3 regions of the Streptomyces sp. NPDC047886 genome follow, and region 2 is predicted to be linked to each of the others. Evidence: riboswitches for the same ligand, from Rfam matches in the RefSeq annotation. Region 2 holds a riboswitch; each other region holds the start of a gene.
What was found. A riboswitch is a leader RNA that binds a small molecule or an ion and turns the genes downstream of it on or off. The one in region 2 is predicted to bind cobalamin.

Region 1 (3,165 bases), on a different contig from region 2:
GGGCGCCACCCCGGCCGGCCCGAGCAGGACCGCGACGGCCGCCACCGCCACCAGGACGGCGCCCGGCCACGGCGGCAGCGCCACCGCGCACAGCGTCAGCCCCAGGCCGAGCACGGCCTTCTCGCACGGGTGGCGGCGGCGCCAGCGACTGCTGTGCGCCGCCACGTCGATGGGCAGCACCCGGCCTACTCCTCCGCCACGGGCCGGTCGGCGGCCTCGGCCGCGGTGCGCTCCGCCGCCTCGGCGCGGGCCCGCGCCTCGCCCTGCCGACGGCCCCGGCGCAGCCCGAAGTAGTAGGCCAGCACGCCCGCGCCCAGCGCGGCCTGGAGCGAGAACAGCGCCGACTCCACCTCGCCCGACGGGGGTTCGTACAGCGGCGTGAACCACGGTTCGTAGTCCGGCGCGTTCTCGGTGATCGCCGCCTCCGCCTGCGCGTCGGCGCCCGTGAACGGCTCCTCCTTGCCGTCGCCGAGCCCCAGGGCCAGCGGGAGCACGGCGAGCGCCGCGACGATCAGCAACAGCAGCGTGTTGATCCTGGCGTTACGGCTCATCGGACCTGGGCCTCCTTCTCGGCGCCGCCCCGGGGCAGCACCCCGAGCCGGACGAGCTCACCCCTGCTGGACTGCGTGAGGAGCCGCGTCACCAGCACGGTGAGCAGGCCCTCGCTGACCGCGAGCGGCAGCTGGGTCACCGCGAAGATGCCGCCGAACTTGCCGAGCGCGCCGACGAAGCCGCTGCTCGGGTCGGGAAAGGCCAGCGCCAGCTGCGCGCTCGTGACGCAGTACGTGGACAGGTCGGCGACGAACGCGCCCAGGAACACCGCCGGCATCAGGGACAGACCCGACCGCCGCGCCAGCCGGTAGACCCCGTACCCGGCCCACGGCCCCACGATCGCCATGGAGAACGCGTTCGCGCCGAGTGTCGTCAGCCCCCCGTGCGCCAGCAGCAGCGCCTGGAACAGCAGCGTGATCGTGCCGAGCACCGCCATGATCGGCGGCCGGAACAGGATCGCGCCCAGACCCGTACCGGTCGGATGCGAGCAACTGCCCGTCACCGACGGGATCTTCAGCGCGGACAGGACGAACGTGAAGGCGCCGGACGCGCCCAGCAGCAGCGTCGACTCCGGATTGGCCCTGACCTCCCGCGTCAGGGCCCGGACACCGTGGACGACGAAGGGAGCGGCCGCGACGCTCCAGGCGGCCGCGTGCAAGGGGGGCAGGTACCCCTCGGCTATATGCATGGGTTAGGAGACCCTCTCCAGCACCTCGTGGATGGACAACGCGCCCTGGCCGGTCTCCTGGCTGACGGGTCGTACCGCCCGGTCTCCGCCTTCCCGGACACCGAGGTCTCCCCCGGAGGTCCAGTGGCTTCCCCCAGAGCCTCCCGGGGGGATGGAGCCGGACTTCCCGATCACAGTGGCGAGGGCCGCACCGGTTCCACACCGGTTTCCCGTACACCAAGGCCCTGTGACATTAGTGGCATGACCAGCTACATCACAACCGCACCTGCTCATTCCTTGCGATAGCGGTACGCCTCCGACGCCGCGGCCTCCACCGCGTCCAGGTCGCCGCCGGCCGACGCCGTCACCACCGCCGCCACCGCCCCCTCCACGAACGGCGCGTCCACCAGCCGGGTCGCGGCGGGCAGATCGTCGCCCTCCGCCAGCAGCGCCTTCACCGTCAGCACGGCGCTGCCCAGGTCCACCAGGACCGCCACGCCCGCGCCGCCGTCCACCGCCCGCGCCGCCCGCGCGATCAGCTCGGCGCTGGTGCCGAGCCCGCCGTCCACGTCACCGCCCGCGGCCGCCACGGGCGCGGTCGTCCCGCCCCCGGCGAGACCCCGGGCCAGTGCGGCGACCGACGCGGCGACCTCGGCGCTGTGCGAGACGAGGACGACACCCACCGGCGCGCCCGCTCCGACGGACGTCATGCCGCCACCTCCGCGAGCGCGGCGAGCAGCAGCGCCGACGACGTCGCCCCCGGGTCCTGATGCCCGACGGACCGCTCACCGAGATAACTCGCCCTGCCCTTGCGGGCCCGCATCGGTACGGTCGCCACGGCACCCTCGCCGGCCGCCCGCGCGGCCGCCGCGAACGACACGTCCCCGAGCGCCGTGACGGCCGGCTCCAGCGCGTCCAGCATCGTCTTGTCCCCGGCCGTCGCCCCGCCGAGCTGCGCCACCGCCGCCACGCCCGCGCCGAGCGCCGCCGCCAGCTCGGCCCTGGTCGCCGACGGCGCGTCACCGAGCGCCTTGCCCGCCCGGCGCAGCAGCGTCCCGTACAGCGGCCCCGACGCCCCGCCCACGGTGGAGATCAACTGCCGTCCCGCCAGCGTCAGCACGGCGCCCGGCGTGTCCTGCGGCTCCTTCTCCAGGGCGGCCGCCACCGCCGCGAACCCGCGCCGCAGGTTCGCGCCGTGGTCAGCGTCGCCGATGGCGGCGTCCAGCTCCGTCAGCCGGTCGGCCTCGCGGTCCACGGCCGCCGCCATGGCGGCCATCCAGCGCCGGCAGAGTTCCGCGTCCAGCACGGCCGTCACCGCCCCCACCGCAGCGCGGGCGTCCGCACCGGCGCGTCCCACAACCGAAGCGTCTCCTCGTCCACCTGGCACAGGGTCACCGAACAGCCCGCCATGTCCAGCGACGTGACGTAGTTCCCGACGAGCGTCCTGGCCACCGCCACACCCCGCTCTCCCAGCACCCGCTGCACCTCGGCGTTGAACCCGTACAGCTCCAGCAGCGGGGTCGCCCCCATGCCGTTGACCAGGACCAGTACCGGCCCCTGCGGGTCGAGGTCGGCCAGTACGGCGTCCACCGCGAAGTCGGCGATCTCCCGAGCCGTCATCATCGGGCGCCGCTCCCGCCCCGGCTCGCCGTGGATGCCGACCCCGAGTTCCAGTTCGCCGGGCGGCAGGTCGAAGGTCGGGCTGCCCTTCGCGGGCGTCGTGCACGCGCCGAGGGCGACGCCGAAACTCCGCGAACCGGCGACGACCTGACGGGCGATCGCCTCGACCCGCGCCAGGGGAGCGCCCTCGTCGGCGGCCGCGCCCGCGATCTTCTCCACGAACAGGGTGGCGCCGGTACCCCGCCGCCCGGCCGTGTACAGACTGCCGGACACCGCCACGTCGTCGTCCACCAGCACCTTGGCGACCTGCACGCCCTCGTCCTCGG
Region 2 (3,165 bases):
GACGCTGTTTCAGAACTGATACCAGTTCTCGTTATAGTGGGCAATGGCCGACCGTACGGCGGTGGCGACGAGGGGGTCTCATGGCGCGGGTGACCGAGCACGGCGGAGGCGTCTGGAGCATCGCGGTCCCCATCCCGGACAACCCCCTCGGCCACACCCTCGTCCACGTCCTCGACACCGATCGCGGGCCGGTCCTGATCGACACCGGCTGGGACGACCCCGGCTCCCGGGACGTCCTGGCCGCCGGGCTCACCGCGCTCGGCACCTCCGTCGCGGACGTCCACGGCGTCGTCATCACCCACCACCACCCCGACCACCACGGCCTGTCCGGCCAGGTACGGGAGGCGTCCGGCGCGTGGATCGCCATGCACCCCGCCGACACCGCCGTCGTACGCCGCACCCGGTCGGCACCGCCCGGCACCTGGCTCGCCTACCTGGCCGCCAAGCTGACCGCCGCCGGCGCCCCCGCACACCACACCGCGCCGCTGCTGGCGGCCGGCGCGGACGCCGCCACCCTGCCCGGCCTGCGCCCCGCCCTGCCCGACCGGGACATCGTCCCCGGCGAGCGGCTCGACCTCGCGGGCCGCAGACTCCGTGCCGTATGGACACCCGGCCACACCCCCGGCCATGTGTGCCTGCACCTGGAGGAGGAGCACCCGGCCATGCTGCCCGGCCACGGGCGGCTCTTCTCCGGGGACCATCTCCTGCCCGGCATCTCCCCGCACATCGGTCTGTACGAGGACCCCGACGACACCACCGCCACCGACCCCCTCGGGGACTACCTCGACTCGCTGGAGCGGATCGGGCGCCTCGGGGCCGCCGAGGTGCTCCCCGCGCACCAGCACGCCTTCACCGGCGCCGCCGCCCGCGTACGGGAGCTGCTCGCCCACCACGAGGCCCGGCTCACCGCCCTGCTCGGCCTGCTCTCCGCCCCCCGCACACCCTGGCAGCTCGCCGAGCGCATGGAGTGGAACCGGCCGTGGGCCCGGATCCCGTACGGCTCGCGGAACATCGCCGTCGCGGAGGCCGAGGCCCACATCCGGCACCTGGTCGAGCGCGGCCGCGCCGAGCCGGTGCCGGGCAGCGACCCGGTCGCGTACCTGGCGCGCGGGGACACCGGGCGGGCGGCCGGACGGACCGCGGGGGGTGGCCTGGAGACAGCCGGGGGGTAGTGCCGACCGGGTGCCGAGTGCGGGCCGGGCGTCCCGCACCGGCCGGAGTACGGGCCGGTAGAGTGTGCGAGTCGTCCATGCCCGTACGGGGGGAAGCCGGTGCAAATCCGGCGCTGACCCGCAACCGTGACCCACCTCAGGTGGCGAGCCGGAATGCCCCGTACGGGCGCGTGACCGGCTCGTGTCACCGGGGGCCACCCGGTGGCCGGCACCGTCGAGGAATACGGAGCCGGAGCCCGGTGCCCTCGCGTGCCCGGCCCCCGGCCCCACAGGAGGGCCACCCGTCATGACCACCGCTCGCCGCGGCCCCGCGGCGCTCGCCGCGGCCACCGCCGTACTGCTCACCGGGGGCGCGGCCGTCGCCCCCGCTGCCCACGCCGCACCGACGCCGAGCCCCGCGCCCGTCGTCGTCCCCTCCGGCCTCTACGGCACGAAGGACCCCACGTACGACGGTGTGTGGCGGCAGTCGCTGGCCTTCGTGGCGCAGAAGCTCACCCAGGTGAAGCCCGCCCAGAAGTCCGTGGACTGGCTGCTCGGGCAGCAGTGCGCGAGCGGCGGCTTCCCCTCCTACCGCCCCGACCCGGCCAAGCCCTGCGACGCGACGACCCCGCTCGACACGAACGCGACCGCCGTCGCCGTCCAGGCACTCGCCGGGCTCGACAAGCCGGAGACGGCGGACGGCGAGACCGACCCCGTCACCAAGGCCATGCGCGCGGCCACCTCCTGGCTGAAGAACGCCCAGAACAAGGACGGCGGCTGGAGCTACAACCCGGGCGGCCCCAGTGACGCCAACTCCACGTCCCTCGTCACCGGCGCCCTGTCCGTGGTGGGCGTCAAGCCCGGCGACATGCGCTCGGCGAGCGGCAAGAACCCCTACGACGCGCTCCTCACGTTCGCGCTGCCGTGCGACGCCAAGGCGGGCCCCGGCGCCTTCGCCTACCAGCCCGCCCAGGACGGCACGCTCGTCGCCAACGACGACGCCACCGCCGCCGCCGTGCTCGCCGGTCTCGGCAAGCGCGTCCCCGCCAAGGGCGTGACGCCGTACCAGGCACCGACCTGCGAGGACACCGCCAAGCCGAGCGCCGAGCGGGCCGCCCGCAACGGGGCCGCGCACCTGGCGGCCGTGCTGGCCGCGAAGGGCCACCTCGACCTGCCGCCCATGCCGGGCGCCGCGTCCCCCACCGCCCCGCAGCCCGACATCGGCAACACCGCCGACGCCGTCGTGGCCGTGGCGGCGGCCGGGCACGGCGACAAGGCCGCCGGGGCCCTGAAGTGGCTCACCCGGAACTCCGCCGCCTGGGCGAAGGACGGCGGCCCCGCCGCGTACGCACAGCTGATCTTCGCCGCGCACGCGATGGAGGCCGACCCCCGCGACTTCGGCGGCGTCGACCTCGTGGCGCGCCTCAACGCGACCGGCCCCACGCCGGAGTCGACACCGGAGGCCACTCCGACCGCCGTCGAGCCGAAGAAGGACGAGGAGCGGGGCGAGGACGAGGGCATCAACGTCTGGCTGATGATCGGGATCTTCCTCGTCGCCGGCATGGGCATCGGCTTCCTGCTCAGCGGCCGCAACAAGAACCGGCAGCCGTGACCGCTGCGGTACGCGGGCGGGCCGGCGGCCCGCCGCCCGTCACGACGCGCGCCGCGCGGCCGACCGCCGTGTCCACCCGGCTGACCGCCGTGCTGGCCGGGCTCGCCGCTGTGCTGCTGCTCGCGGCGGGCCCCGCGCAGGCGGCCGGATACCGGTACTGGTCGTTCTGGCAGTCCGGGACGGACGGCACCTGGAGCTACGCCACGCAGGGCCCGGCGACCGCACGGCCGGCCGACGGCACGGTCGACGGCTACCGGTTCGCGGTGAGCGCCGACTCGGGGGACGCGGCGCGACCGCGCCAGCAGCCCTCCTTCGACGCGGTCTGCGGCACCGTGCCCGCCAAGGACGGCACCAAGCGGGTCGGGGTCGTGGTCGACTTCGGCGTCCCCGACCACGCCCCCG
Region 3 (3,165 bases), on a different contig from region 2:
CGCGAGATCCGCCTCGGCGCGGATCGTGGCAAAGGAGCGGCGGTAGATCTCCGCGCCGTCCTTCTCGTAGTCGAACACTCTGCTTCCGCTCATCTCTGTGCCTGTGCCTGCCCATGTGGCTGTGGCTGTGGCGTGGGCTGTGCCTGTGTGGGAGTGGGGGTGTGTCATGCGGTGGCGGTGCTTCCGGTGCTTCCAGTGCTGCCGGTGGTGCGTACCGTGATGTCGTACGTGCCGTCGGCGGTGGCCAGGACGTCCACCCAGTCGCCCTGCGGATGGCCGCAGCGGCGGGCGCAGCCCGACCAGTGGACGGGCAGCCCGTGCTCCAGCGGGCGCGCGTCCTCCCGTACGTCGGCCAGGGCCTTGCCGCAGCCCGGCCGCCCCGTACAGGCGCTGACCCCGAGCCACGGCGAGCCGGTACGGGTGAGGAAACCCGCCTCGTCCAGTTCGGCCAGCCGTGCCCCGGCCGCCGCCCGGTCCGCGAACCCGGGCAGGACGAAGCCGCGCCAGGGCGTCACCCGCACCTCGTCGTCCGGCGCGGGCAGCAGCGCCCGCGCCTGGGCGGTGGTGACCCGCCCCAGGGGCGCGACGACCGACACGGCCCGGTCGGCGATGACGCCGGGCTCGGGCGGGGCGCCCACGGGAAGCGTGCCCGGCGCGGTGGCCTCGGCCGCCACGCCCGCGCGCTCCAGGTACTCCGTCACGTTCACCTCGATGGACTGCCCCGCCGGCAGCTCCGCCATCCGCCAGGCGCCGTTTCCGGCCTCCCGGGCGGCCGCGAGGAACGCCTCGGCGGCGGCGAGCGCGGCCCTCGGGGCGTCGGCCCCGGACACCCGCCACGACCGGGCCCGGTCCGCGCCCCCGATCCGTACCAGAGCGCGGCCGTCCGGCTCTGCGAGCAACGTCACATCGCCGCCCAGGCCGGCCACGTCACCGCGCCCGTCGTCCACGGCGAACAGGAAGCGCCCTGACAGCGCCGTCGTCCACGCCTCGGCGCACAGCAGCGCGTCCAGCTCGCGCGCCCACACGTGCGCGTCCCCGTACGCCCGTCCGTCGATTCCGGCGAGCGGCGAGACGACCATGTTCCGGATCCGCTCGTGTGCCGCCGACGGCAGGAGACCGGCCTCGTCGAGGAGTTCGGCGAGGGCGGTGCCGCAGTCGTCGGGCAGCCCGCGCAGGTCGATGTTGCCGCGCGAGGTGATGCCGAGGCCGCCGTCGCCGAGCCGGTCGGCCGCGTCGGCCAGCACGGAGAGTTGACGTCCCGTCAGTACGCCGGTGGGCAGGCGGAGCCGGGCCAGTCCGCCGTCGTCCGCGCTGTGCAGCCGCAGTGCGCCGGGGCAGGCGTCACCCCGTTCCCGGACTTGGCCCCGGACTCGGTCCCGGACGAGGCCCCGGACTTGGCCCCGGACTTGGTCCCGGACTTGGCCCCGGACGTGGTCCTGCCCGGCGGCCCGCTCCGGTGCCCGCGTGGAGGTCCGCACAGGGGCCTGTGCGGGGGCCTGTGCTGGAGCCTGTGCTGGGGTCCGTACGGCGTCCGGTATGCGGGATTCGCCCCCGTCCGGGGGTGTTGTCGGTGTGGGCGGCATGGCGGCGAGCATACGCGCAGCCTCTACTATGCAGACGGCACAGGGTCCCAGGACCCTAGGGAGGAAGCCCGGTGAGAATCCGGCGCGGTCCCGCCACTGTGAACCGGACCCCACGGCCCGGTGAGCCAGGAACTCCCGCCGTCCTCACGACCACCCGGGGCGCGGACACCCCGAGGAAGGCCAGGCACGCGCATGATCCTGCTCCTGTCGCACTCCGACACCGACCTGCTGAGCGCCCGCGCGGCCGACGGCCCCGTCGCCTACCGGTTCGCCAACCCCTCCCGGCTCTCCCCGGACGAGCTGCCCACCCTCCTCGACGGCGTCGACCTCGTCGTCGTACGCCTCCTCGGCGGACTGCGGGCCTGGGAGGAGGGCCTCGACCTGCTGCTGGCGCAGGACCGGCCCGTCGTCGTGCTCACCGGCGAACAGGCCCCCGACGCCCAGCTGATGGCGGCCTCCACCGTCCCCATCGGCGTCGCCACCGAGGCGCACGCCTACCTCGCGCACGGCGGACCGGACAATCTGGCCCAGCTCGCCCGATTCCTGTCCGACACGGTCCTGTTGACCGGCCACGGCTTCGAGCCGCCCGCCGCCGCCCCCACCTGGGGTCCGCTGGAGCGCGAGCCGAGGAACACCGACGGCCCCACCGTCGCCGTGCTCTACTACCGCGCCCACCACATGAGCGGCAACACCGCGTTCGTCGGCGCCCTCTGCGACGCCGTCGAGGACGCGGGCGGCCGGGCCCTCCCCCTGTACGTGGCATCCCTGCGCGCCCCCGAACCCGAACTCCTCGACCGGCTGCGCGGCGCCGACGCGATCGTCACCACCGTCCTCGCGGCCGGCGGCACCAAGCCCGCCGCAGCCCAGGCCGGCGGCGACGAGGACGCCTGGGACGCCGGCGCGCTCGCCCGGCTCGACGTGCCCGTCCTGCAGGCCCTGTGCCTGACCGGGCCGCGCAGCGCCTGGGAGGAGAACGACGAGGGCCTGTCCCCGCTCGACGCGGCCAGCCAGGTCGCCGTCCCCGAGTTCGACGGCCGCCTCATCACCGTCCCGTTCTCCTTCAAGGAGATCGACGAGGACGGGCTGCCCGCCTACGTCGCCGACGCCGAACGCGCCGCGCGCGTCGCCGGGATCGCCGTACGCCACGCCCGGCTCCGCCACATCCCCAACGCGGACAAGCGCCTCGCCCTGGTCCTCTCCGCGTACCCGACCAAGCACTCCCGCATCGGCAACGCGGTCGGCCTCGACACGCCCGCGTCCGCCGTGGCGCTGCTGCGGCGGCTCCGCGAGGAGGGCTACGACTTCGGGCCCGTGGAGGACATCCCGGGTCTCGTGTCGGGCGACGGCGACGAGCTGATCCGCGCCCTCATCGAGGTCGGCGGCCACGACCAGGACTGGCTCACCGAGGAACAGCTCGCCCGCAACCCCGTCCGCATCCCCGCCGCCGACTACAAGCGCTGGTACGCCACGCTCCCGGCGGAGCTCCGCGCACACGTCGAGGAGCACTGGGGGCCCGCGCCCGGCGAGATGTTCCTCGACCGGTCCCGCACCGCCGAAGGCGACCCGGAAGGCGACATCGTGC

Region 1: linked by a shared signal. The riboswitch ahead of ACGF5U_RS16770 (energy-coupling factor ABC transporter permease) and the one ahead of ACGF5U_RS02750 (prenyltransferase/squalene oxidase repeat-containing protein) in region 2 are both predicted to bind cobalamin.
Region 3: linked by a shared signal. The riboswitch ahead of cobN (cobaltochelatase subunit CobN) and the one ahead of ACGF5U_RS02750 (prenyltransferase/squalene oxidase repeat-containing protein) in region 2 are both predicted to bind cobalamin.

Annotation. Positions count from the first base shown of each region.
Region 1 is NZ_JBIDCF010000004.1:399,808-402,972, forward strand. Features, by position in the region: gene cbiQ (cobalt ECF transporter T component CbiQ) at 1-180, opposite strand, end outside; gene ACGF5U_RS16765 (energy-coupling factor ABC transporter substrate-binding protein) at 186-551, opposite strand; gene ACGF5U_RS16770 (energy-coupling factor ABC transporter permease) at 548-1,240, opposite strand; cobalamin riboswitch at 1,270-1,504, opposite strand; gene ACGF5U_RS16775 (PTS-dependent dihydroxyacetone kinase phosphotransferase subunit DhaM) at 1,510-1,929, opposite strand; gene dhaL (dihydroxyacetone kinase subunit DhaL) at 1,926-2,525, opposite strand; gene dhaK (dihydroxyacetone kinase subunit DhaK) at 2,531-3,165, opposite strand, start outside.
Region 2 is NZ_JBIDCF010000001.1:617,503-620,667, forward strand. Features, by position in the region: gene ACGF5U_RS02745 (MBL fold metallo-hydrolase) at 81-1,172, shown strand; cobalamin riboswitch at 1,222-1,351, shown strand; gene ACGF5U_RS02750 (prenyltransferase/squalene oxidase repeat-containing protein) at 1,459-2,763, shown strand; gene ACGF5U_RS02755 (SCO2322 family protein) at 2,760-3,165, shown strand, end outside.
Region 3 is NZ_JBIDCF010000003.1:334,698-337,862, reverse strand. Features, by position in the region: gene ACGF5U_RS13110 (precorrin-8X methylmutase) at 1-93, opposite strand, end outside; gene ACGF5U_RS13105 (cobalamin biosynthesis protein CobG) at 165-1,478, opposite strand; cobalamin riboswitch at 1,608-1,737, shown strand; gene cobN (cobaltochelatase subunit CobN) at 1,776-3,165, shown strand, end outside.